Regions from separate parts of the Mesorhizobium sp. WSM2561 genome, predicted to be linked through region 1. Evidence: predicted binding sites of a transcription regulator. Region 1 holds the regulator's gene; the other holds the start of a gene.

What was found. Region 1 encodes PhoB, which activates phosphate uptake and scavenging genes when phosphate is short. Its sites were predicted from a motif close to TGTCATNNANCTGTCAT; they were not measured.
Region 2: M727_RS0123640 (PhoX family phosphatase) is a predicted target of PhoB. The motif match lies at 4,260-4,276, and genes of this name have one in related genera.

Annotation. Positions count from the first base shown of each region.
Region 1 is NZ_AZUX01000016.1:179,130-190,975, reverse strand. It holds gene pstC (phosphate ABC transporter permease subunit PstC) at 1-434, shown strand, start outside; gene pstA (phosphate ABC transporter permease PstA) at 427-2,040, shown strand; gene pstB (phosphate ABC transporter ATP-binding protein PstB) at 2,053-2,868, shown strand; gene phoU (phosphate signaling complex protein PhoU) at 2,904-3,620, shown strand; gene phoB (phosphate regulon transcriptional regulator PhoB) at 3,628-4,317, shown strand; gene M727_RS0115695 (ROK family protein) at 4,481-5,728, opposite strand; gene xylF (D-xylose ABC transporter substrate-binding protein) at 5,996-7,036, shown strand; gene M727_RS0115685 (sugar ABC transporter permease) at 7,176-8,495, shown strand; gene M727_RS0115680 (ATP-binding cassette domain-containing protein) at 8,589-9,383, shown strand; gene M727_RS0115675 (CHASE domain-containing protein) at 9,497-11,140, shown strand; gene M727_RS0115670 (YMGG-like glycine zipper-containing protein) at 11,265-11,507, opposite strand; gene M727_RS0115665 (hypothetical protein) at 11,589-11,846, opposite strand, start outside.
Region 2 is NZ_AZUX01000030.1:52,358-64,203, reverse strand. It holds gene M727_RS0123670 (CHAD domain-containing protein) at 1-629, shown strand, start outside; gene M727_RS0123665 (SulP family inorganic anion transporter) at 675-2,396, opposite strand; gene M727_RS0123660 (helix-turn-helix transcriptional regulator) at 2,517-2,786, opposite strand; gene M727_RS0123655 (phosphatase PAP2 family protein) at 2,984-3,685, opposite strand; gene M727_RS0123650 (hypothetical protein) at 3,802-4,140, opposite strand; gene M727_RS0123640 (PhoX family phosphatase) at 4,344-6,332, shown strand; gene M727_RS0123635 (GNAT family N-acetyltransferase) at 6,423-7,103, opposite strand; gene M727_RS0123630 (MarR family transcriptional regulator) at 7,087-7,590, opposite strand; gene M727_RS0123620 (ABC transporter permease) at 7,753-8,514, opposite strand; gene M727_RS0123615 (ABC transporter ATP-binding protein) at 8,511-9,437, opposite strand; gene M727_RS41695 (hypothetical protein) at 9,424-9,585, shown strand; gene M727_RS0123605 (cytochrome ubiquinol oxidase subunit I) at 9,656-11,014, shown strand; gene M727_RS0123600 (cytochrome d ubiquinol oxidase subunit II) at 11,025-11,846, shown strand, end outside.

The DNA of each region.
Region 1 (11,846 bases):
TGGTCATGGGTATCATGATCATTCCCTTCGTTTCCTCGCTTTCCGACGATGTGATCAACGCCGTTCCGCAATCCCTGAGAGACGGTTCCGCGGGCCTCGGCGCGACCAAGTCGGAAACCATCCGCAAGGTGGTCCTTCCCGCTGCCCTTCCGGGCATCGTTTCGGCGATGCTGCTTGCCGTCAGCCGCGCAATCGGCGAAACGATGATCGTGGTGATGGCGGCGGGGCTGGCGGCAAACCTCACGGCCAACCCGCTCGAAGCGGTCACCACCGTGACCGTGCAGATCGTGACGCTGCTGGTGGGCGACCAGGAGTTCGACAGCGCCAAGACGCTTGCAGCCTTCGCGCTCGGCCTGGTGCTGTTCTGCATCACGCTTACCCTCAACATCGTCGCTTTGCGCGTCGTCCAGAAATACCGAGAGCAATATGACTGATGCGATCTCGTCATTCGGCGCCGTCGGACGGCCGGTCAGCATTCATACCGACGATGCCGCGAAGGCGCGGCTGAAGGGCCGCTACCGCACGGAAACGTGGTTCAAATGGCTTGGCGCCGCAGCTGTTGCGTTGGCCGGCTTGTTCCTAGTGCTGCTCCTGTCGACGATCGTCACGCAGGCGATTCCGGCGCTGCGGCAGAACTATCTGACGCTGCCGATCGATCTTTCAGCGGCCAAGGTCGACCCGGCGAAACTCGATGAAGTGAACTACGACGCCATCGCTCAGGAAGCGCTTACGGCAAAATTTCCGGATGTGACGAGCCGCCAGGACAAGCGCCTGCTGCGCGGGCTGATTTCCACCGGCACAGGCGTGTTCCTGCGCAAGGATATTGCTGCTGATCCGGGGATGCTCGGAGGAACGGTGGACTATGCGGTTCCACTTGACGATTTTGCCGACCTCTATCTCAAGGGTTTGCTTGCCGACGTCGGTTCGGACGAAGCGATTTCGACAAGCGTCACGCCTTCGGAAACCAGCGGCGACATCGATCTGACCTTCGGCGACGATGCCATGCTGGCGCTGGCGCGCGGCCATGGTGCGACCGAGGGCGAAAACGGCAAGTTTACGCTGACGAGCGGCGCGTCGTCGCTGCTGGTCGCGTTCAATGGCGGCACGGTCAAGCTGACCTCGCTGTCGCCTGCGGCCAACGGCACGGTGATCGCAAAAGGCACGGTGATCGAGGCGCTGGACAGCACGGCGCCCGCCGCGAGCGGCCAGGCATTCCTGCGCGTCATCGAGACGCCGGAAGCATCGCGAAAGATTTCGGACAAGGTGATCGTCTGGCTCGACACGCTGAAGAGCGCCGGCCTGATCGAAAGCCGGTTCAACTCGATCTTCTTCTTCACCGGCGCAAGCCGCGAGCCGGAATTGGCCGGTGTCTGGGGCGCGGTCGTCGGATCGTTCCTGACCATGATCGTAACCCTCGCAATCGCCTTCCCGATCGGCGTTTCAGCGGCGATCTATCTTGAGGAATTTGCACCCAAGAACCGGCTGACGACGATGATCGAAGTGAATATCAACAATCTGGCGGCGGTGCCTTCGATCGTCTTCGGCCTGCTTGGACTTGCCGTATTCCTGAATTTCTTCGGCATGCCGCGCTCAGCCCCGGTGGTCGGCGGCATGGTGCTGGCGCTGATGACCCTGCCGATCATCATTATCGCCTCGCGCGCTTCGCTGCGCGCCGTGCCGCCTTCGATCCGCGAGGCGGCGCTTGGCATCGGAGCGTCCAAGGTCCAGACCGTATTCCATCACGTCCTGCCACTGGCGATGCCGGGCATCATGACCGGCACCATCCTCGGAATGGCGCATGCGCTCGGCGAAACCGCGCCGTTGCTGATGATCGGCATGGTCGCCTTCATCGTCGACATTCCCGGCGGCTTCACCGATCCCGCGACGATCCTGCCGGTGCAGATTTTCATGTGGGCGGATTTCCCGGAAGCGGGGTTCCAGCAGAAGACTTCGGCGGCGATTTTGATTTTGCTGGTGTTTTTGGTCATCATGAATGCCATCGCGGTGATACTGCGCAGGCGCTTCGAGCGGCGCTGGTAAGGAGTAGAGGATATGAACATCATGACGGAAGCCGGCGTCGAGCAGAAACTGAGCAGCGCAACCAACGCCCCTTCGATCAAGATGAAGGGCGAAAAGGTCTCTGTTCACTACGGCGAGAAGCGAGCTCTGTTCGACGTCGATCTCGATGTCCGCGAGCATCAGGTGACGGCGTTGATCGGGCCATCGGGCTGTGGCAAGTCGACGTTCCTGCGTTGCCTGAACCGAATGAACGACACCATCGATATCGCGCGGGTGAGCGGCAAGATCACGCTCGACGGCGAGGGCGTCTACGATCCGAAAATCGATGTCGTCGAGTTGCGAGCTCGCGTCGGCATGGTATTCCAGAAGCCGAACCCGTTTCCGAAGTCGATCTACGAAAACGTCGCCTACGGCCCGCGCATCCACGGCCTGGCCAGGAGCAAGGCCGAGTTGGACGGCATCGTCGAATCGAGCCTGAAGAAGGCCGGCCTGTTCAACGAGGTCAAGGATCGCCTGCTCGAGTCGGGTACTGGACTGTCCGGCGGACAGCAGCAGCGCCTGTGCATCGCGCGCGCCATCGCCGTGTCGCCGGAAGTGATCCTGATGGACGAGCCCTGTTCGGCGCTCGATCCGATCGCCACCGCCCGCGTCGAGGAACTGATCGACGAACTGCGCCAGAACTATACGATCGTCATCGTCACCCATTCGATGCAGCAGGCGGCGCGCGTGTCGCAACGCACGGCGATGTTCCATCTCGGCTATCTGGTCGAGGAGGGCGCGACCGACAAGATGTTCACCAACCCCGACGATAAGCGCACCCAGGACTACATCACCGGCCGGTTCGGCTGAGCGGTCCGGCGAATTTCGAACACGAGGACAGCACCATGGGTGAACACACCGTCGCATCTTTCGACGAGGAACTGGAGCACATCGACCGGCTGATCCGCGACATGGACGAGCTCGCCGCCGCAATGGTCGCGGCCTCGATCCGCGCGTTGCTTGCGTCGGACAATGCGATGGCGCAGCGCGTCGTCTCGGACGACGCCATCATGGATGCGCGGCAGCGCGAACTCGACGACAGCGCCATCACGCTGATCGCCAAACGGCAGCCGATGGCGCAGGATCTGCGCGCAGTGGTTGGCGCAATCCGCATGGCCGGCGATCTCGAGCGCATCGGCGATCTGGCCAAGAACATAGCCAAGCGGGTCAGCGCAGTCGGGCAGAGCGCGACGCCGCGGAATCTGTCGCACGGTATAGATGCGATGGCGGATCTCGTTCTTGTGCAGCTGCGCGGCGTGGTTGAGCACTATGTGTCGCGCGATGCCGGCGCGTTGAAGGAACTGCGCGCCGACGACCAGAAGATCGACGTGAAATACACGGCGGTTTTTCGCGAGCTCCTGACCTACATGATGGAGGATCCGCGCAACATCACCGCCTGCACGCACCTTCTGTTCTGCGCCAAGAATCTCGAGCGTATCGGCGATCATGTCACCAACATCGCCGAAAACGCCTATTTTGTCGTGACCGGGCAGCAATTGCCGGCGGATCGCCCGAAGCTCGACGAAACGACGATGTCGGCGCCGGCGACAGGACAGGAGTGACCGGCCGATGATCGCGCCGCGCATCATGGTGGTGGAGGATGAAGAGCCGCTGGGCGTCCTCCTCCGTTACAATCTTGAATCCGAAGGCTATCAGGTCGAGGTGGTGACGCGCGGCGACGAGGCCGAAATCCGGCTGCAGGAAAACGTGCCCGATCTTTTGGTGCTTGACTGGATGGTGCCGGCGGTTTCCGGCATCGAGCTTTGCCGGCGCCTTCGGGTGCGCCCCGAAACCGAGCGGCTGCCGATCATCATGCTGACCGCGCGCGGCGAGGAGAGCGACCGGGTGCGAGGCCTTTCGACCGGAGCCGACGACTATCTGGTCAAGCCGTTCTCGACACCGGAATTCATGGCCAGGGTCAAGGCGCTGCTGCGCCGCGCCAAGCCCGAAGTGCTGTCCAGCGTGCTCAAGGTCGGCGACATCATGCTCGATCGTGAATCGCACCGGGTCTATCGCAAGAAGAGCGAGATTCGGCTCGGGCCGACCGAATTCCGGCTGCTCGAATTCATGATGCGCCACCCGGGCCGGGTCTTCTCGCGCAGCCAGTTGCTCGACAATGTCTGGGGCGAGACGATCTACATCGACGAGCGCACGGTGGACGTCCATGTCGGCCGGTTGCGCAAGGCGGTCAACAATGGTCGCATGCCCGATGTCATCCGCACCATCCGCGGCGCCGGCTATGCGATCAGGGAAGACTAGCTGATATTCAGGTGATGCCGGCCTGCGAACGGCTGATACCTGCGCTTCCGGTGCTGACGTACCCGAAAGTACGCTCCGCTCCGGTTCTCGGAATCCACCATCCTCGGCGCGGCCTGACCGGAACACACGCCAAGTCGCGATCCGGGGATCCCTGCCTTCGAACTCAAGCCACGTTCTTTCCCACCGAGCCGGCTCGTGCCTGGATGCTCGGCGCGAAAATCTCCTGATCGACGAAGCTCAGCGCCCGCATGGCGCAGCCTTCGCGGATCAGCGGCAGCTCGTTCGGCTCGGTGTCGAAGGAAATCGAACCCGAATGCTGGCCGCCAGCGGTCTGGGCGATGGCCTCGCGCAGGGCCGGTTCGATCAGGTCGAAGGCGGCAGCGCTGGCGCCGACCATGGCCACCGGTGCCGGATCGATCAGCGCGAACAGGCTGCCGAGCCCGAAGCCGAGCGCTTCGCCGGCCTTGCGGTAGGCTTCGCGCTCCGGTCCGTCCGTCTGGCGCGCCCGGGCCGCCAGTGCCCGCATCTCGGCGTCGCTGACATCGGCGACCGGCTCGGCGTTCTCGCTCAATTGCCTTGCGTTGCGCCAGATGGCGTAATTGCCGGCATAAGCCTCGACGCAGCCGCGCCGCCCGCAGCGGCAAAGGGCGCCGCCCGGCCGATGGATCATGTGGCCGAATTCGCCGCCCGAGGAGTGGGTGCCGGTGAACAGCTCGCCCTTCAGCACCAGCCCCATGCCGATGCCGTGCGAGAGCAGGATGGCGATGAAATCGTCGCGGTAGCGATGCGGGTGGCGCCAGCGCAGCGCCACGGCCATCATGTTGCAGTCGTTCTCCATGATGGCCGAGATGCCGAACTCGCGTTCCAGAATGTCGGCGAAGGCGATGTTCGTCTGCGGCGTGATCGGCGACCACAACATGGCGCGCGCGTGAGAATCGGTGATGCCCTGGATCGCCAGCGCGATGCGGGCGACGCTTTGGACATCGAGGTCGGGATCTTCGAGCCGGCGCCGGACGATGGCGACACATTCGCCGATCAGCGCGTCGCGCGACATGGTCAGCGTGTCCAGCCGGCGCTGTTCCTCGGCGACCACTTGTCCGGCATAGTCGATGACGGCGACCGACAGGAAATTCAGCGACAACACGACGGCCAACACGGCAGCGGCTTGCGGATTGAGGCTGAGGCCGACCTGCGGCCGGCCGCGTTTCAGCGAAACCGTCTCGCTCGCCTTGCTCTCGGCCAGGATGCCTTCCTGGATCAGGTCGGCAGAGATCGCCGATATGGTCGAATGGCTGAGGCCGGTGGTCGCGGCGATCTCGGTCCGCGACGGCTGGCCTGCCCGGCGTACCGCCGAAATCACCATCGCCCGGTTGCGCCGGCGCAGATCGTCATGACGGATTCCCACCGACATTTTTTGTTTCCTCCTCATTGCCGCGGCCGCTCATGAATCGGAAGCCGTCGGTAATGTCCGACAAATACTGGCAGAAGCAGAAGGGGCTGTCATTATTTATTCCGAGCCTCGAAAAAAAACCCGACAGGACGTCAAAATCCATCAGAATTGGTGTTGACAGTGCTTCGGCGTTGGACCAGTATTTTTTCGAGGCTCGAAAAAATAGGAGCCTTTGTGCCGGCCTTCGGGCCAGTTGGTCGCGCCCTACGCGGCGCAGGGAGGAATATCATGAAGAGATTCGCAGCCGCCATTCTGGCGGGGGTCGCCATGTCGCTGACGCTCGCGTCGGCCGCGCAGGCCAAGGACAAGGTCATTGGCGTTTCGTGGTCGAACTTCCAGGAAGAGCGTTGGAAGACCGACGAAGCCGCCATGAAGGCGGCGATCGAGGCCGCCGGCGACAAATATATTTCCGCCGACGCACAGTCCAATCCCGGCAAGCAGCTGACCGACGTCGAAAGCCTGATCTCGCAGGGCGCCAACGCGCTGATCATCCTTGCGCAGGATGCCTCGGCCATCGGTCCGGCGGTGCAGAAGGCGCTGGACGAAGGCATTCCGGTCGTCGGCTATGACCGGCTGATCGAGAACAAGGACGTGTTCTATCTGACCTTCGACAACCAGGAAGTCGGCCGCATGCAGGCCCGCGACGTGTTCAAGGTGGCGCCGGAAGGCAATTACGTCTTCATCAAGGGCTCGGGCGCCGACCCGAATGCCGATTTCCTGTTCGCCGGCTCCATGGAAGTGCTCAAGGATGCCATCGACAGCGGCAAGATCAAGAATGTCGGCGAGGCTTATACGGACGGCTGGCTTCCCGCCAACGCCCAGAAGAACATGGAACAGTTCCTGACCGCCAACGACAACAAGGTCGATGCGGTGGTTGCCGCCAATGACGGCACCGCCGGTGGCGTCGTCGCGGCGCTGACGGCGCAGGGCCTGGCCGGATCCGTCCCGGTTTCGGGCCAGGACGGCGACCATGCCGCGTTGAACCGCATCGCGCTCGGCACACAGACCGTATCGGTGTGGAAAGACGCGCGCGAGCTCGGCAAGAATGCCGCCGAGATCGCCTCGCAGCTGGCCGACGGCAAGCCGATGACAGACATTGCCGGCGTCAAGGATTTCACCACGCCGGGCGGCAATGTCGTCAAGTCGCTGTTCCTGACGCCGATTGCCATCACCAGGGACAATCTCAACGTCGTCATCGACGCCGGCTGGATCAAGCAGGAAGAGGTCTGCGCCGGCGTGGCGGCGGGCACCGTCCCGGTCTGCAACTGATCCGCCTTCGCCAAAAACCTGAAACGCCGCGGCTTCACGCCGCGGCGTTTTTTTCAAAAGAGTTGTTTTTCGGTGTCTCGCGGGTAATTTCTAAGCTGCTTCCGGCATCCGCGGCAAACGGCAACGGTGGGAGGACATCATGACCGACACGACTTCCAACACGCCGGCTGCCGATCGGGCGCGTGAATCCGAGCTCAGCCCCTTCGGCCGCTTCCTCAAGGCAACCGAGCTCGACATACGCATGCTCGGCATGGTCGGCGCGCTGCTGATCATCTGGGGTGGAATCCACATCCTGTCGGGTGGGCTTTTCCTCACGCCGCGCAATCTCTGGAACCTGTCGGTGCAGACTTCCTCGGTCGCGATCATGGCGACCGGCATGGTGCTGGTCATCGTGATGCGCAACATCGATCTTTCGGTCGGCTCCGTCGAAGGCGTGATCGGCATGGTGATGGGCGTTGCGCAGGCAGAATTCCTCATCCGCGTCATGGGATTCCAGCTTGGAAATCCCTGGATATGGGTCATCGCATTGGCTGCCGGCGTGGTGCTCGGCCTCATGATCGGCGCGCTTCAGGGCTTCATCATCGCCTATCTCGAGGTTCCGGCCTTCATCGTGACGCTGGGCGGCCTGCTGATCTGGCGCGGCATGGCGTGGCTGATGACGAGCGGGCGCACCGTCGCGCCGCTCGATGCCACGTTCCAGCTGATGGGTGGCGGGCCGCGTGGCTCGATCGGGGCGACCGCGAGCTGGATCGTCGGCATTCTCGCCTGTGTGGCCGTCGCCTTGATGCTGCTCAACGGCCGGTCGCAGCGCAAGCGCTTCAAGTTTCCGTTGCGCCCAGTCTGGGCGGAGAGCCTGCTTGGTGTTGTCGCCTGCGCCGCCATCCTCGGCGCCGTCTGGATCGCAAATTCCTACCCCTGGCCGATCGGCATCGTTCGCCAATACGCCCAGCGGAACGGCATCACCATCCCCGAAGGCGGGCTGTTCATCGCCCATGGCATCGCCATACCGGTGCTGATCGCGGTCGCAGTCGGCATCGTCATGACCTTCATCACCCGGCGCACCCGTTTCGGCCGCTACGTCTTTGCCATCGGCGGCAACCCGGAAGCGGCGGAACTCGCCGGCATCAACACGCGCTGGGTGACCATGAAAGTGTTCATGATCATGGGCGTTCTGGCCGCGATCAGCGCGGCAATTGCTTCGGCCCGCCTCAATGCGGCGACCAATGCGCTGGGCACGCTGGACGAACTCTTGGTCATCGCAGCAGCCGTCATCGGCGGCACGTCGCTGGCCGGCGGCTCCGGCACGGTGCTCGGCGCCATGCTGGGCGCGCTTCTGATGCAGTCGCTGCAGTCCGGCATGGTGTTGCTCGGCATCGATTCGCCGCTTCAGAGCGTCGTCGTCGGCGCCGTGCTGGTCGTCGCCGTCTGGCTTGACACAGTCTACCGCAAGCGGGTCTGAGCATGATCCCGAGCCGAAGGTCTGCGTCAGCGAAAACTGGACATCCGTTTCGGTCCAGCATCATGCTCGGCAAAACCATGGAAAGGAACGATCATGGCTGACACGACTGCTCCCACGCCACTGATCGACATGCGCAAGATCTCGATTGCCTTCGGCGGCATTCGCGCCGTCGACGATGCGTCGATCGACCTTTTCCCGGGCGAGGTCGTGGCGCTGCTCGGCCACAACGGTGCGGGAAAGTCGACGCTGATCAAGATCCTGTCCGGCGCCTACAAGCGCGATTCGGGCCAGATCTTCGTCAATGGCGAGGAGGCTTCGATCGCCAATCCGCGCGACGCCAAGAAATACGGTATCGAGACGATCTACCAGACGCTGGCGCTCGCCGACAATGTCGACGCCGCCGCCAACCTGTTCCTCGGCCGCGAGCTGATGACCGGCTGGGGCACGCTCGACGATGGCGCCATGGAGGCCGAGGCGCGCAAGGTGATGGGCAGGCTCAATCCCCGCTTCCAGCGCTTCAAGGAGCCGGTGGTCAAGCTTTCGGGCGGCCAGCGGCAGTCGGTGGCGATCGCGCGCGCCATCCTGTTCAACGCCCGCATCCTGATCATGGATGAGCCGACGGCGGCACTGGGACCGCAGGAAACGGCGCAGGTCGGCGAACTGGTCATGCAGCTCAAGGCCGACGGCATCGGCATCTTCCTGATCAGCCATGACATCCACGATGTCTTCGAGCTTGCCGACCGCGTCTGCGTCATGAAGAATGGCCGGGTCGTTGGAACGGCGCGCACCGGCGACGTCACCCAGGACGAGGTGCTCGGCATGATCATTCTGGGCAAGTGCCCGCCCGGCGCCATTCCGGGACCAGGCGCGCTGAAGATCGCCGCCTGAAACGTCAAATACCTGTCATGTGATATGCCAGCCGTCATGATGGTTTGGCCGCGCCATTGTGTTGCCACGGGGACTTGCCCATAAGATGGGGAACCATGGGTCGCAGCAGCAATTTGAAGAAGTTCTTCCCGATCGTCGCGTTCATTGCCGTCGCGCTGATCAGCCTGACAATGGCGGGATTCGCCTATTTCGCCACCCAGGAAGCGGCGCGCATCAAATTCGAGGCGACGGCGGACGACGCCCTCAACCGAATCGATAGCCGCATCGACCTGCATCTGTCACTGCTGCGATCGACACATGCGCTGTTCGAGGCTCGCAATGGTGACATTTCGCGGGGCGAGTTCAAGGCGTTCTTCGATGCGCTGGGTATCAACGACAATTTCGCCGGCCTGCGCGGCATCGGCTTTCTCCGGCTGGTGAGAGCCGGCGACGAGGCAGCGGTCGAGCGTGCCATCCTGCACGACTATGGCGTCAGCGATGCGATCTATCCGGCCACGACGACGCTGCCATGGCGTGCGCCCATCACGCTGTTCGAGCCGCTGGACCCTTCCAATCAATCCGGCATCGGCTACGACATGTTCACCGAACCGGTGCGGCGCGAGGCGATCGAAAGGGCGATGGCCGACAACCAGCAGCACGCGAGCGGGCGCGTGCAGCTGGGTCAGGAAACAGGTGCTGCGCAGACCTTCACCGGCTTCCTGGTCTTCGTGCGGCTCAACATCGAAACCGCGGCGGACGGCATCGATGCGTCCAGATCCTCGACAACAGGCTTGCTTTATGCGGCGTTCCGCGCCCGCGACCTGTTCCAGACCGCGCTCAGCCGGACGCCGCTGCTGCCGGTCAACATCGAAATCTATGACGGCAAGGTGGATGCCGACCATCTTTTGTTCCAGTCGGAATCGCCGCCGGCGTCGGGCTTCGGCGACAGGTTGCTGGTTTCTCGCGAACTCACCATCGCCGGACGTCCATGGACCGTCCTGTTCAGGCCGACAAGCGCCTTCTCGCAACCGTCCTCGCGCGCCATTCCGGTGATGCTCGGCCTGTTCGGGCTGCTGCTCGCGGGCACCATCGCGCTGGTGGCCCGCTATCAGGAGCGGGCCTATGACGCGGTCTCGCTGCTTCATGAGACGACGGAAAAAAGCCTGCTCGAAAAAGACCTGATGCTGCAGGAGATGAAGCACCGCATCAAGAACTCGATCACGCGGGTGCTGGCGATCGCGCGCCAGACGGCATCGCATGCCACCGACGTCCACGAGTTCTCGTCTTCTTTTTCGGCCCGGCTGCAAGCGATGGCGGCTTCTCAGGACATGCTGACGCGTTCGCGCTGGCAGAAGGCCGATCTTGGCGATCTCTTGCGCATCGAGCTTGGCCAGGTGTTCGGCAAGGAGCTTCCTGACGGGATATTGTCGGGGCCAGAGGTGTTGCTCGACGAGACGACGACGCAAGCGCTCGGCCTCACCTTTCACGAACTGGCGACGAACGCGCTAAAATATGGCGAAACCGGCAATTCGGCCATTACCAGGAACGGCGACTGGTCGCTCAAGGTCGACTGGTCGGTCGAAGGCCACAGGAGCGACCGAACGCTGGTTCTCAACTGGCGCGAAGCCGGCAAGAAGAAGCTCGAACCACCGGTCAAAACAGGTTTTGGCACCAAGCTGATCGATCTGAACGTGACGCGCGAATTGCGCGGTACGATCAATCGCGATTTCCACGATAGCGGGCTGAGCGTGGAAATCAGGATCCCGCTGTCGGACTGAAAGGCTGCCTTAAACCGAGCGTTTTCGAAGACGCCCAAATGCAGCGCCCCAAATGCAGCGCCCAAGTAGACAGAGACCGGCTCGTCCGGTCTCCGCTTCCAATGCCTCCTGCTCTTGAAACGGATCAGCAGCGCGCCGTAAACAGACGGCCACGGTTGTCGCGGTACTGGCAATAGCCATTGCGCAGGTTGCGCACCAGCAGGCCGGTACCGGCACCGATGGCTGCGCCCACCAGCGCACCCTTGCCGCCGTCAATCAGGCCGCCGGCCAGAGCGCCGACACCGGCGCCGACGCCGACATCCTGTTCGGTGGTGCTGCAACCGCTGACCGCGATTGCGGCAACCATGGCAATAATCATCTTCCGCATAGGGTCACTCCTCGCCTTTGTCCTCACTTGTAGCTCCGCCCGTCATTTATCACGCGAAAAAGTGTTTTGCCCTGCTCGATTTCATTGTTGGCTAAGAGAATCTTTTTCGGGGCGCGCGCCGCTCGAGGCGACCTCGAGGTCGGAGATCTCCACAGAAGCGTCGAGGGTGCCGTCCGGGCGCACGTTCCAGACGATCTGGTCGTAATCACCCTCAAGCGCCGGATCGACGGAAAGGCATTTAGCAATGATGCGCGGAGCCTGACCCTGCACATCGTACAAGGCAAACGGGCGCGCGGCGGTGCACTCCTGAGCGGTTTCGAAAACGCTCACCGATACCGG
Region 2 (11,846 bases), on a different contig from region 1:
GCGGTCTCGATGCCGTTCGCGACGCGCTGGTGGCGCGCCAGCACGAATTGCATGGTGGAGTTGGCCTCGGCGCCGCGATAGCTGCCGCGACTGCCGCTTGCGAGGATGGCATCAACCGCATCGATACGTTAGCCTTGCCCGACCAGCCCGAACAGGCCGCCGATGTGCTTGCCGAAGGCGCCCGCATCACTCTGCGTCGCGCCAGAAAGGCGCTGGACAAAGCGGGCTCCCGCAGTGATGCCGACGATTTCCACGATCTGCGCAAGGCGGCAAAGACTCACGGCATGCATCTGTCGCTGCTCGGAAGGCTGTGGCCGACGCCGATCAAGGCCCGGCGCAAGGCGGTCGACGAACTCGGCGAAAAGCTGGGCGAACTGCATGATGTATTCGTCCTGCGCAACCTTCTCGAAGCCGGTGACCGGCCGCTCGGCTCTCCTCAGGAAACGCGACTGCCGAGCAAGCTGTTGAAGCGCTCGGAGAAAAGCCTGAAAAAGACCTGTCTTGCGGCGGCAGCCGATCTGTTCGGCGATAGGCCCAGGCGCTCGACAAAAAAACTCGCGCGCAAGGCGCGCACCGGTCTGGCCGCCGCGCCGCACGAAGACGCCAGCGCGCCCGGCGCCGCTGCCTGACGCGGTGCTTGCGTCCGTCCGACATCGCTGACGATGAGGAGAGGGTTAGACCTCTCCCGGCGCGGCATTCTTCAACTGCGCTCGCGCGTCCCTGATCGAGGCGGCGTATGTCACCAGCGGCCGTTTGACGCCGTGGTTGATCAGCATGCGGCGTGTCTGCGGCGAAGCGCCTGATATGATGAAGCGAACGCCGGCGCGCCTCGCCTTGTGGGCAGCGCTCTCGATGACGTTGGCCGCCGTTGAATCGAAGAATGGCACGGCCGAGCAGTCGAGGATGAAGTTCTTGCGCTGGTCGGCGATGCGGTCCAGCACCGTGGCGACGGTCGAGGCGGCGCCGAAGAAGAAGGCGCCGGAAATCCGGTAGACGACGGTGTCGGCATCGCTGGCCTCGCTGGAATCGTATGCGTTTGCGGCGCCGGTTCTGTCGGCGACATCGTCCTGCACCAGTCCCTGATCCGGCTCAACCGCAATGCTCTTGGCCATGCGGTCGATGAACAGGATCGAGCCCAGCGCGAAGCCGACGACGATGCCTTCGGTGAGATCGCGGAAGATGACGATCAGGAAAGTCGCCATCAGCACCAGCGCGTCGCCGCGCGAGGCACGCAGCAGCGTGGCAAAGGCCTGCTTCTCGAACATGTTCCAGCACACCACCGCCAGCACGCCGGCAAGGGCTGCAAGCGGGATGTAGCCGGCCAGCGGCGCCGCCACCAGCATCAGGGCAAGCAGGAGGGCCGAGTGGATCATGCCCGAAACCGGTCCATGCGCGCCGGCCCGCACATTGGTCGCCGTGCGGGCTATGGTGCCGGTGGTGCAGATGCCGCCGAACAGGGCGGACGCGATGTTGGCGAAGCCTTGCGCGACGAGTTCGCAGTTGGAGCGGTGCCGCCTTCCTGTCATGCCGTCGGCGACCACCGCCGACAGCAGCGATTCGATCGCGCCGAGCAGCGCAAAGGCTAGGGCGTCTGGCAGGACGTCGACTATCCTGTCGAAGCTGATCGGCGGAAAGGCCGGCATTTGCAGGCTGCGCGGGATACCGCCGAAGCGCGTGCCGATCGTTTCGGCAGGCAGCGAAAACAGCGCCACGACAAGCGACGCCAGACCGATGGCGATCAGCATGGCGGGCCATTTCGGCCGCCACCGTTTCATCAGGGCAATGGCGACGATGGTCAGCAGAGCGACGAAGGTGGCGGCGAGATTGATCGTGCCGGCCGCCTCGCCGATCGCCATCAGCTTCGGCACCAGCGGTCCAGGTTCTTTGCCGGCGAGTTTTAGCCCGAACAGCTCGACGATCTGGCCGGAGAAGATGATGATGGCGATGCCGGCGGTGAAGCCGACGGTCACCGGATAAGGAATGAATTTGATGTAGGTGCCAAGCCTGAGGTAGCCGATGACGAGCAGCAAGACGCCGGCCATCATCGTCGCCAGCAGCAACCCGTCGACGCCGACCCGTGCCACGGTTGCCGCCATCAGCACGATAAAGGCGCCCGCCGGCCCGCCGATCTGGAAACGGCTGCCGCCCAGCGCCGAGACGAGGAAACCGCCAATGATGGAAGTGTAGAGCCCGCGCTCCGGAGACACGCCCGATGCGATCGCGATCGCCATCGACAGCGGCAGCGCCACGATGGCCACGGTCAGTCCGGCGATGGCATCGGCCTTGAAGTGCTCTGATGTGTAGCCTTCGCGCAGCACCGTCGCCAGCTTCGGCGTGAACAGTTCGGAAAATGTCGGCTGCGCCGGTTGATGAATTGCCCGTCGGGTTCGATGCATGGACTGCCTTCCGCTCCTGATGCATGCCGCCAAAGTGCACAGCGGCCGCGCATAAAACCAAGCAAGCGGCGGGATCGTCGGCAGGACTGTCGGCGGTCGCCGTCGCGACTCTATTTCGGCTCAGCCTGGCGGGTTCTGCGGCACGACCGGCTTGAGGCGCACCCCCCTGCCGCCGCGCTCGCTGGCCTGGTTCTCGCCGATCAGCTCCACGCCGGCCTCGTCGAGGGCCTGGATGACCTTCATCAGTGTATTGACCACGCCCCTGACCACGCCGTCGCTCGCTTCCATGCGCTGAATGGTTGGAAGCGAAACCCCGGCGCGCTCGGCGAGCGTCTTCTGATCGATGCCGGCCAGCGCCCTTGCGGCGCGCATCTGCGCGGCAGTGATCATCGGCTAAAAACCCCCGTCTGAGTCTGCATTCCCATGTATAATACTATCATTGTGATGGTTCAAGCATCATCATGCACATATCAAACATGTACACACGGCCCGGTTGCATCCTGGCGAGCTTGCGCCTGCTGGACCAGCACGCCCCAGCCGCCGCAACTTAAAGGAGAATTGGCGAATCGTCGTTCGGAATGGGCGGTTCAGGCGCCGGCGGTCTGCCCGCGCCATCGCTGGAACGCCCATGCGGCCAGCCAGCACAGCATTGCCCAGGCGAAGCCGGCGCACCAGCCGGCCAGCACGTCCGATGGCCAATGAACGCCGAGATAGACGCGGCTGATGCCGACCAGCAGTGTTGTCAGCACGGCAAGTCCCAGCACATAGATCTGGGTCGTTCGCCCAGGCAGGAAACGCGACGCCATGCTGCCCAGCGTCAAATATGTCACCGCCGACAGCATCGCATGGCCGCTTGGAAACGAAAGCGTCGCCACGTCGGCAAGATGCGAGACCAGGTCGGGGCGCGGCCGATCGATTCCGAGCTTCAGCGTGCTCGACAGGGCCTGCCCGCCCGCCACCGCGACGAAGACCAGAAACGCTGCTCCCGGCTTGTGGATCAGCAGCAGATAGACAATCACCGCCGCTGTGATCAGCCCGAGCACGATGGCGCTGCCGAGGCTGGTAATGTCGCGCATCGCCCCTTCCAGCCATGGCGGTCCGATCGGATTGTCGGGCTGTCCCGCTTCACGGAAGGCGAGCATGATTTCCGTGTCGAAGGCGTGCGGCGTGGTGTCCCGCGCCACCTCCATCAGCTCCTCGAACCCCCACAGTCCGCCGGCGATGACCAGTCCGGCCAACAGCACCGGGAATTCGATCCAGTTGAGCAGCTTGTTTGCGGTATTCTTCATCGGGCCAATCGTCCTACAGCGCCGCGCGTCCTTTTGGACGCAAAGGACGCTGTAGCACTTTGATTTGGCGCATGATCCTTTCCGAAATCGATTCCGATTTTCGGGGTCATGCGCAACTACAGTTTTTGCAGATAGGGTCCGAGCGTGATCAGCGCCACCGCTGCGACGGCGAGCACGATGCCGGTCGCCTGCAACGAATTGACGCGCTCGCCGAAGAACACCAATGCCACCACGTTCACCGACACCAGTTGGATCACCGCCGACAGGCTGAACGACACCGACATGCCGAATTCACGGATCAGCCTCAGCATGATCAGATTGCCCGCTGAATAGAGCGCCAGTGTCAGAACGATCTTGCCGAGGCTCGGCGCCAGCCCCCATTGCTTGGCCGCCGTCGCCGCCAGCAGGAAGATCACCGTCGAAATGCCGAGCTGCCCCAGTCCCCAGAAACTCACTTTTTCGTTCCTCCCGACGCAGTGCTTGCGCGCCTGCCGCAGATCTTGTTTCGGAAGCGTCGGTCGCGGTCAAGCGGCCTGATCAAAGACATGAGATCGGGCTGGAAATTGGTCGGCAACGTCATCAAACTGTGATCTGCTGGCGATACGCGGTCAGTCAAGCAACACGCTCCAGCCATCCCAAAGAGCCAGAGGCAAGCCCCATGACTGAACATCGCCCCGACGCCCATTTCCGCACCAGCCTGCTCGAGGAAAACGATGGGCCAGGAACCAATCCCACCAACAACCAGACGATGGGCGAAATCATCGCCGCGCGATTCTCGCGCCGTGGTTTTCTGCAGGGATCGCTCGCGGCAACCGCCATCGCCGCCACCGTCAGCCCGCTCGCGCTGATCCTCGCCGACGATGCCCGCGCCGGAGGCGGCTCGGTCTTCAGTTTCGACGAGGTCGAGGCAGGCGTCGACGACAAGCACCATGTCGCCGCCGGCTACGACGCCGACGTGCTGTTGCGCTGGGGCGATCCGCTGTTTGCCGATTCGCCGGAATTCGATCCGACAAAACAGTCGGCGCAGGCCCAGGAAAGACAGTTTGGCTACAACAACGACTATGTCGGCTATCTCCCGATAGACGGCTCGGCCGAGCACGGCCTGCTGGTGGTCAACCACGAGTACACCAATCCGCATCTGATGTTCCCGGGCCTTGTCAGCATCGTCGATGGCGAGGCCAAGCAGGCCCCACTGAGCAAGGAACAGGTCGATATCGAGATAGCCGCGCATGGCGGCACCATCGTCGAAATTCGCAAGGTATCAGGCAAATGGCAGGTGATGCGCGACGGCAAGCTCAATCGCCGCATCACCGCCAACACCGAGATGGCGCTGTCCGGCCCCGTCGCCGGCCACGACCGGGTCAAGACCAGTGCCGATCCGACCGGCACGAAGGTCTTCGGCAGCGTCAACAATTGTGCCGGCGGCGTCACGCCCTGGGGCACCTACATCATGGCCGAGGAAAACATACACGGCTATTTCTCGGGCGAGCTGCAGGAAGGTCACAAGGAAGCCGCCAACTACAAGCGCCTGGGGATTCCCGACGGCTCCTATGAATGGGCTGCGCATTACGACCGCTTCGATATCGGCAAGGAGCCGAACGAGCCGAATCGCTTCGGCTGGATCGTTGAGGTCGACGTCAACGATCCGACCTCGGTGCCGCGGAAGCGCACTGCCATGGGCCGTTTCAAGCATGAGGGCGCCGAATCGATCGTCGCCAAGGATGGCCGTGTGGTGTTCTACCAAGGTGACGACGAGCGTTTCGACTATGCCTACAAATTCGTCACGGCCGGCAAGTTCAACGCCGAGGACCGCGCCGCCAACATGGATCTTCTCGACGACGGCACGCTCTACGTCGCCAAATTCGCCGAGGACGGTACCCTGGAATGGCTGCCGCTGGTTCACGGCCAGGGTCCGTTGACCGCCGAGAACGGCTTTGCCAGCCAGGCCGACGTGCTGATCGGGACAAGGCTTGCCGCCGATCTTCTCGGCGCCACCAAGATGGACCGCCCCGAGGATATTCAGCCCCACCCGACGACCGGCAAGGTCTACGTCATGCTGACCAACAATTCGAAGCGCAAGACGGAGCAGGTCGACGCCGCCAACCCGCGCGCCGAAAACGCCTTCGGCCACATCATCGAGATTGTCGAGGACGGTGGCGATTTCACTGCCACCAAGGGCAAGTGGGAAATCATGTTGAAATGCGGCGATCCCTCGGTGGCCGAAGTCGGCGCTACTTTCTCGACCGCAACCACCGCCAATGGCTGGTTCAGCATGCCGGACAATTGCGCCATCGATGCGGCCGGCCGGCTCTGGGTGTCGACCGATGGCCAGGGCCCGAAGGCGACCGGCCGCACCGATGGCCTGTGGGCGGTCGACACCGAAGGCGAGGCGCGGGCGACCTCGAAGCTGTTCTTCCGCGTGCCGATCGGCGCCGAACTCTGCGGCCCGCTGTTCACGCCCGACGACCAGACCGCCTTCGTCGCGGTCCAGCATCCGGCCGATGGCGGCGAGGACTGGGAGGCTTTTGGCCGTCCCTCCTATTATGAGGACCCATCGACCCGCTGGCCTGACTTCAAGCCCGATATGCCGGTGCGGCCGTCGGTCGTCGCCATCACCAAACAGGGCGGTGGCAAAATCGCGGTCTGAATCACTGCAAGGCGCTAGCAGCGCCAAGGAAGGATTTCGTCGATACGAAATCCTTCCTTTTCCTGATGCGCGGGAATGCGCCTGATGGGCTCATTCGGCGCGCTGAACCACGGCCACGTTCATCATGCTTCTCAACCTGAAGCCAATGGACTCGTATAATCCGATGGCCGTGGTGTTGCTGGCAAAGGCGTGGAGATAGGGAACTTCGCCGCGCGCCGCTATCTGGTTTGCCACGAACAGCGACAGCAGCCTGCCCAGGCCACCGCCCCGAAATTCCGGATGTGAGCACACCCCGCTAAGTTCGGTATAGCCGGGTTGCTTCATGCGTTCGCCGGCCATCGCCGCAAGTCGGCCCTCGATCTTCACACCCCAAAAATCGCCGAGGCTCAAGGCTTCGAGCGTGAATGGGCCAGGCTTGGTGACCAATGCCAAGGCGAGCATCTCAGCTGCATCGTCTCGCGTCAGACGTTGCACGCGCTTGTCTGAGACCATCTGCAATGGCCGCTCGGCAATCATCTGAACCCCGGGCGCGGTCGAAGTCGCCGAAAATTCCGCGGGCAGAGCAATGGCGTCCACCTGAAGCAGGATCGCACTCTCGCCTGGGGAGACAAGTTTTCCGAGCGCCTGCAGGCTTTCCGCATCGTCCGCGGCACTGGCGGCGAAGGGAGCTATCGAGGGCCGATACCGCATGGCGAGGTCGTCACCTTGCGCGAAGGCTTGGTGTCGCGTCCGAAGCGCGCTCCACACGGGACGGTCAAGCAGGTATTTCATCGCGTGGCACTTCCGGCTTCTTTACACGACGGTCGAGAGGCGCCGCGGCGAGGCCGTCCTCGATGGCGGCCAGCTGATCAAGAAGCGGCCCAGAAAGATCCGCGCACAGATCCGCGACGGCATTCTCGATGCGCGGCCAGACGTCGTGCTTTGCAACATCGACCAGCCGCTGGCCGTGTAGGGTGAGGCAGACAATCCTGCGCCGCTGGTCATCATCCGATGGACTGACCTCGACCAGTCCCAATTCGGCCAGAAGCGACACGCTCCGCGTTACACCTGGCTGTGCGACCCCGAGGGATTGCGCCAGTTCCCCGACTGGCAGCGGGCCCAGCCTGTCGAGCGCAGCCAGCAGCGGGTACTGGCTCGACTGAACCGGCACATCGAGGCAGTCGAGCAGGCGCTGCGTATCCGCCTGCAATTGCTCGCCAATACGCTTCAGCCTGCTGCCCAGGCACAGGAAGCCAAGGGACCTTACGACGTCTTCCATAATCAACCTGCCAGCCAATTGATAACACGATATATAACATTATATGGAAATCAAGCGCCGCCATCGCACGGCCGCTTTCAAGCGTCGTCACCAGATTTGGTCGTCTTGGGTCGGGAACATCGCTCGGATGCTGGCGCTGCGTCGCCTGGGCAGGCCGTTCGGTCAGTTCCGCAGCCGGTAGCCGGTCCTGAAAATCCACGCGACGATCGCTATGCAGATAAGCAGGAAAACCACGGTCATGCCGAGGCTGATGCCGATCGAGACGTCGGACTTGCCGTAGAAACTCCAGCGAAAGCCGCTGACCAGATAAAGGACAGGGTTGAATAGCGTCACCGTGCGCCAGGTGCCGGGCAGCATGTCGATCGAATAGAAGCTGCCGCCAAGGAAGGTAAGCGGCGTGATGATAAGCAGCGGCACCAGCTGCAGCTGCTCGAAGCTCTTCGCCCAGATGCCGATGATGAACCCGAACAGGCTGAAGGTCACCGACGTCAGCACCAGGAAGGAGAGCATCCAGAACGGATGCTCGATGGTCAGCGGCACGAACAGCGACGCGGTCCCCAGGATGATCAGGCCGAGTATGATCGACTTGGTCGCCGCACCCCCGACATAAGCGATGATGATCTCCAGATAGGACACCGGCGCCGACAGCAGCTCGTAGATCGAGCCGACGAATTTCGGGAAATAGATGGCGAAGGAGGCGTTGGAGATCGACTGCGTCAGCAGCGACAGCATGATCAGCCCCGGCACGATAAAGGCGCCGTAGCTGATGCCGTCGATCTCGGTGATGCGCGAGCCGATGGCCGAGCCGAAGACGACGAAATAGAGCGATGTCGAGATGACCGGCGAGACAATGCTCTGCAGCACGGTCCGAAAGGCGCGCGCCATCTCCATTTTGTAGATCGCCCAGACGGCTCGCAGGTTCATGCGCCCTTCCTCACCAGGTTGACGAAGATCTCCTCGAGCGAGCTGTTTTGCGTGTCGATATCGCGGAACTGGATGCCGGCCGTCTCAAGGTCGCGCAGCAGCGAGGCGACGCCCGGCCGCTCGCTCTGGTTGTCATAGGTGTAAGTCAGTCGATCACCGTCCGGCGAAAGCTCCAAAGCGTAGCGCGACAACGTCTCGGGTATGGTGGCGAGCGGGCTGCGCAATTCCACCAACAGCCGTTTGCGGCCGAGTGTGCGCATCAGTTGCACCTTGTCCTCAACCAGCACGATCTCACCGCGATTGATGACGCCGACGCGGTCGGCCATCGCCTCGGCCTCCTCGATATAGTGCGTGGTCAGGATGATGGTGACGCCATCCTCGCGCAGCCGGCGCACCATCGCCCACATGTCCTGACGCAGCTCGACGTCGACGCCGGCTGTCGGCTCGTCGAGGAACAGCACCCTCGGTTCGTGCGACAGCGCCTTGGCGATCATCAGCCGCCGCTTCATGCCGCCGGACAGGGTGATCGCCTTGGCGTCCTTCTTGTCCCACAACGACAGGTCGCGCAGCACTTTCTCGACAAAGGCGTGATTGGCCGGCTTGCCGAACAGGCCGCGGCTGTAGTTGACCGTCGCCCACACGCTCTCGAACGCGTCGATGGTCAGTTCCTGCGGCACCAGCCCGATGAGGCTGCGTGCGGCGCGATAATCCCGGCTGATGTCGTGGCCGTCGACGCTGACCGTGCCCGACGAGCGGTTGACGATACCGCAGACGATCGAGATCAGCGTCGTCTTGCCGGCGCCGTTCGGCCCGAGCAGCGCAAAAATCTCGCCGCGCTCGATATCGAGGTTGATCTCCTTCAGCGCTTTGAAACCGGCGGCGTAGGTCTTGGTGACCCCGGAAATGGAAATGATCGATGGCATGGTTGAAAAACGGCTGCTTGAAAGGAGGTCTGTTGATTTTAGTCCGCTGAATGTCGGTGCGCGCGGCCGGAAGTCAATGGCACTCCTGACATTCTGGACATCGGCGCATCCACCGCTGCGCGGTCCTGCGGCGTTCCGCCTCGCGTGACGCCACGCCGCTTTGACCGCCTGGCGCATCCGGCCTATCTTCCCTGACATAGCAGCAGCCGGAGCCCGCCATGGACCCGCTCATCCTTTCGCGCATTCAGTTCGGCGCTAACATCTCGTTCCATATCCTGTTTCCGGCTATCACCATCGCGCTTGGCTGGATGCTGCTGTTCTTCAAGCTTCGCTACAACGCCACCGGTGATACCGCCTGGATGCGCGCCTATTTCACCTGGGTGAAGGTGTTCGCGCTGTCCTTTGCCATGGGCGTGGTTTCGGGCGTCACCATGAGCTTCCAGTTCGGCACCAACTGGCCGGGCTATATGGAGACCGTCGGCAACATCGCCGGCCCGCTGCTCGCCTATGAGATACTCACCGCCTTCTTCCTCGAGGCGGCGTTCCTCGGCATCATGCTGTTCGGCTTCCGCCGCGTTTCCAACCGCATCCACACGCTGGCAACCGTGCTGGTGGCCGGCGGCACCACCCTGTCCGCCTTCTGGATCATCGCGCTCAATTCATGGATGCAGACGCCGGTCGGCTTCGAGATGCGCGACGGCGTAGCCCACGCTACCGACTGGTGGGCGATCGTCTTCAACCCGTCCATGCCCTACCGGCTCGTCCACATGCTGCTTGCCTCCGGCCTGACGGTTTCGTTCCTGATCGCCGGCCTGTCGGCGCTGCGCTATCTCTATGGCGACCGTTCGGAATCGATGTGGAAGGCCTTGCGCACCGGTGTTTTCACCGCGGCGATCCTGATCCCCATCCAGATCTTCGCCGGCGACCAGCATGGCCTCAACACGCTCGAGCATCAGCCGCAGAAGATCGCCGCCATGGAGGCCAACTGGAACACCGGCCCCAACGTGCCGCTGGTCCTTTTCGCGCTTCCCGACGAGGCGGCAAGGGAGAACAAATACGAGATCACCATCCCCGATGGCGCCAGCCTCATCCTCAGGCACAGCGCCAGCGGCGTCGTGCCGGGGCTGAACGACTATGCCGGCAACCACCCGCCGGTGTTCCCGGTGTTCTGGGCTTTTCGCATCATGGTCGGCACCGGCGTCCTGATGCTCGTCGTCTCCTGGTCGGCCGCCTTTTTCCTCAAGCGCCGGCACAGCCTGCCGAGACCGCTGGCGCTGGTGATGGTGCCGATGGCGCTGTCCGGCTGGCTGGCGACGCTGGCTGGCTGGTACACCACCGAGATCGGCCGCCAACCGTGGCTGGTCACCGGCGTGCTGAAAACTGTCGATGCCGTCGGCCCGGTCGCCGGCAGCCAGGTCGCGCTGTCGCTTGCGGTCTATCTCATCCTCTATGCGCTGCTTCTGATCGCCTATCTCGGCGTGCTGGTCTACCTGGCGCTGAAGGCGGCGAAGGACGGCGATGCCTCGCCGCTGCCGGGCGTTCTCGACGCGCCGCTGTCGCAGCCGGCGGCGAAATAGGAGAACGGCGATGACCCTCGACTGGCCGACATTGCTCCCCCTCATCTTCGCCGGCCTGATGGGCCTTGCCATCCTGATCTACGTCATCCTCGACGGCTTTGATCTCGGTATCGGCATCCTGTTCGCAGCCGCCGGGGACGCCGAGCAGGACACGATGATCGCCGCAATAGGCCCGTTCTGGGACGCCAACGAGACCTGGCTGGTACTGGCCGTCGGCCTGCTGCTGGTCGCCTTCCCGCTGGCGCACGGCACCATCCTCACCGCGCTCTACATTCCGGTCTTCCTGCTCCTTGTCGGCCTGATCCTGCGCGGCGTTGCCTTCGATTTCCGGGCCAAGGTGCCGGCCGGTCACAAGCATCGCTGGAACCGCATCTTCTTCCTGGGCTCGGTCATCGCTTCGCTGGCGCAGGGCTACATGCTGGGGATCTATGTGCTGGGCCTTGATGTCGGCCCCGGCGGCATGGCCTTCGGCGCGCTGGTGGCGCTCTGCCTTGCCGCCGCCTATGCGGCGATGGGCGCGGCCTGGGTCATCTACAAGACGGAAGGCGAATTACAGAAGAAGGCAGTGCTATGGCTGCGCCGGGCGCTGGTGCTGACCGCGCTCGGCATGGTCGCCGTCTCGCTGGCCACGCCGCTCGCCAGTCCGCGCATCTTCGACAAATGGTTCGTCTGGCCGGCCATGCTCTATTTGTCGCCGCTGCCGGTCCTGTCGGCGGTGCTGTTCGCGGGGCTGTGGCGGCAGACCTTCCATCTGCCTAAGGCCGGCGACCGCCATGCGCTGACGCCGTTCCTGACGCTGGCCGCCATCTTCACGCTGGGCTTTGCCGGCCTC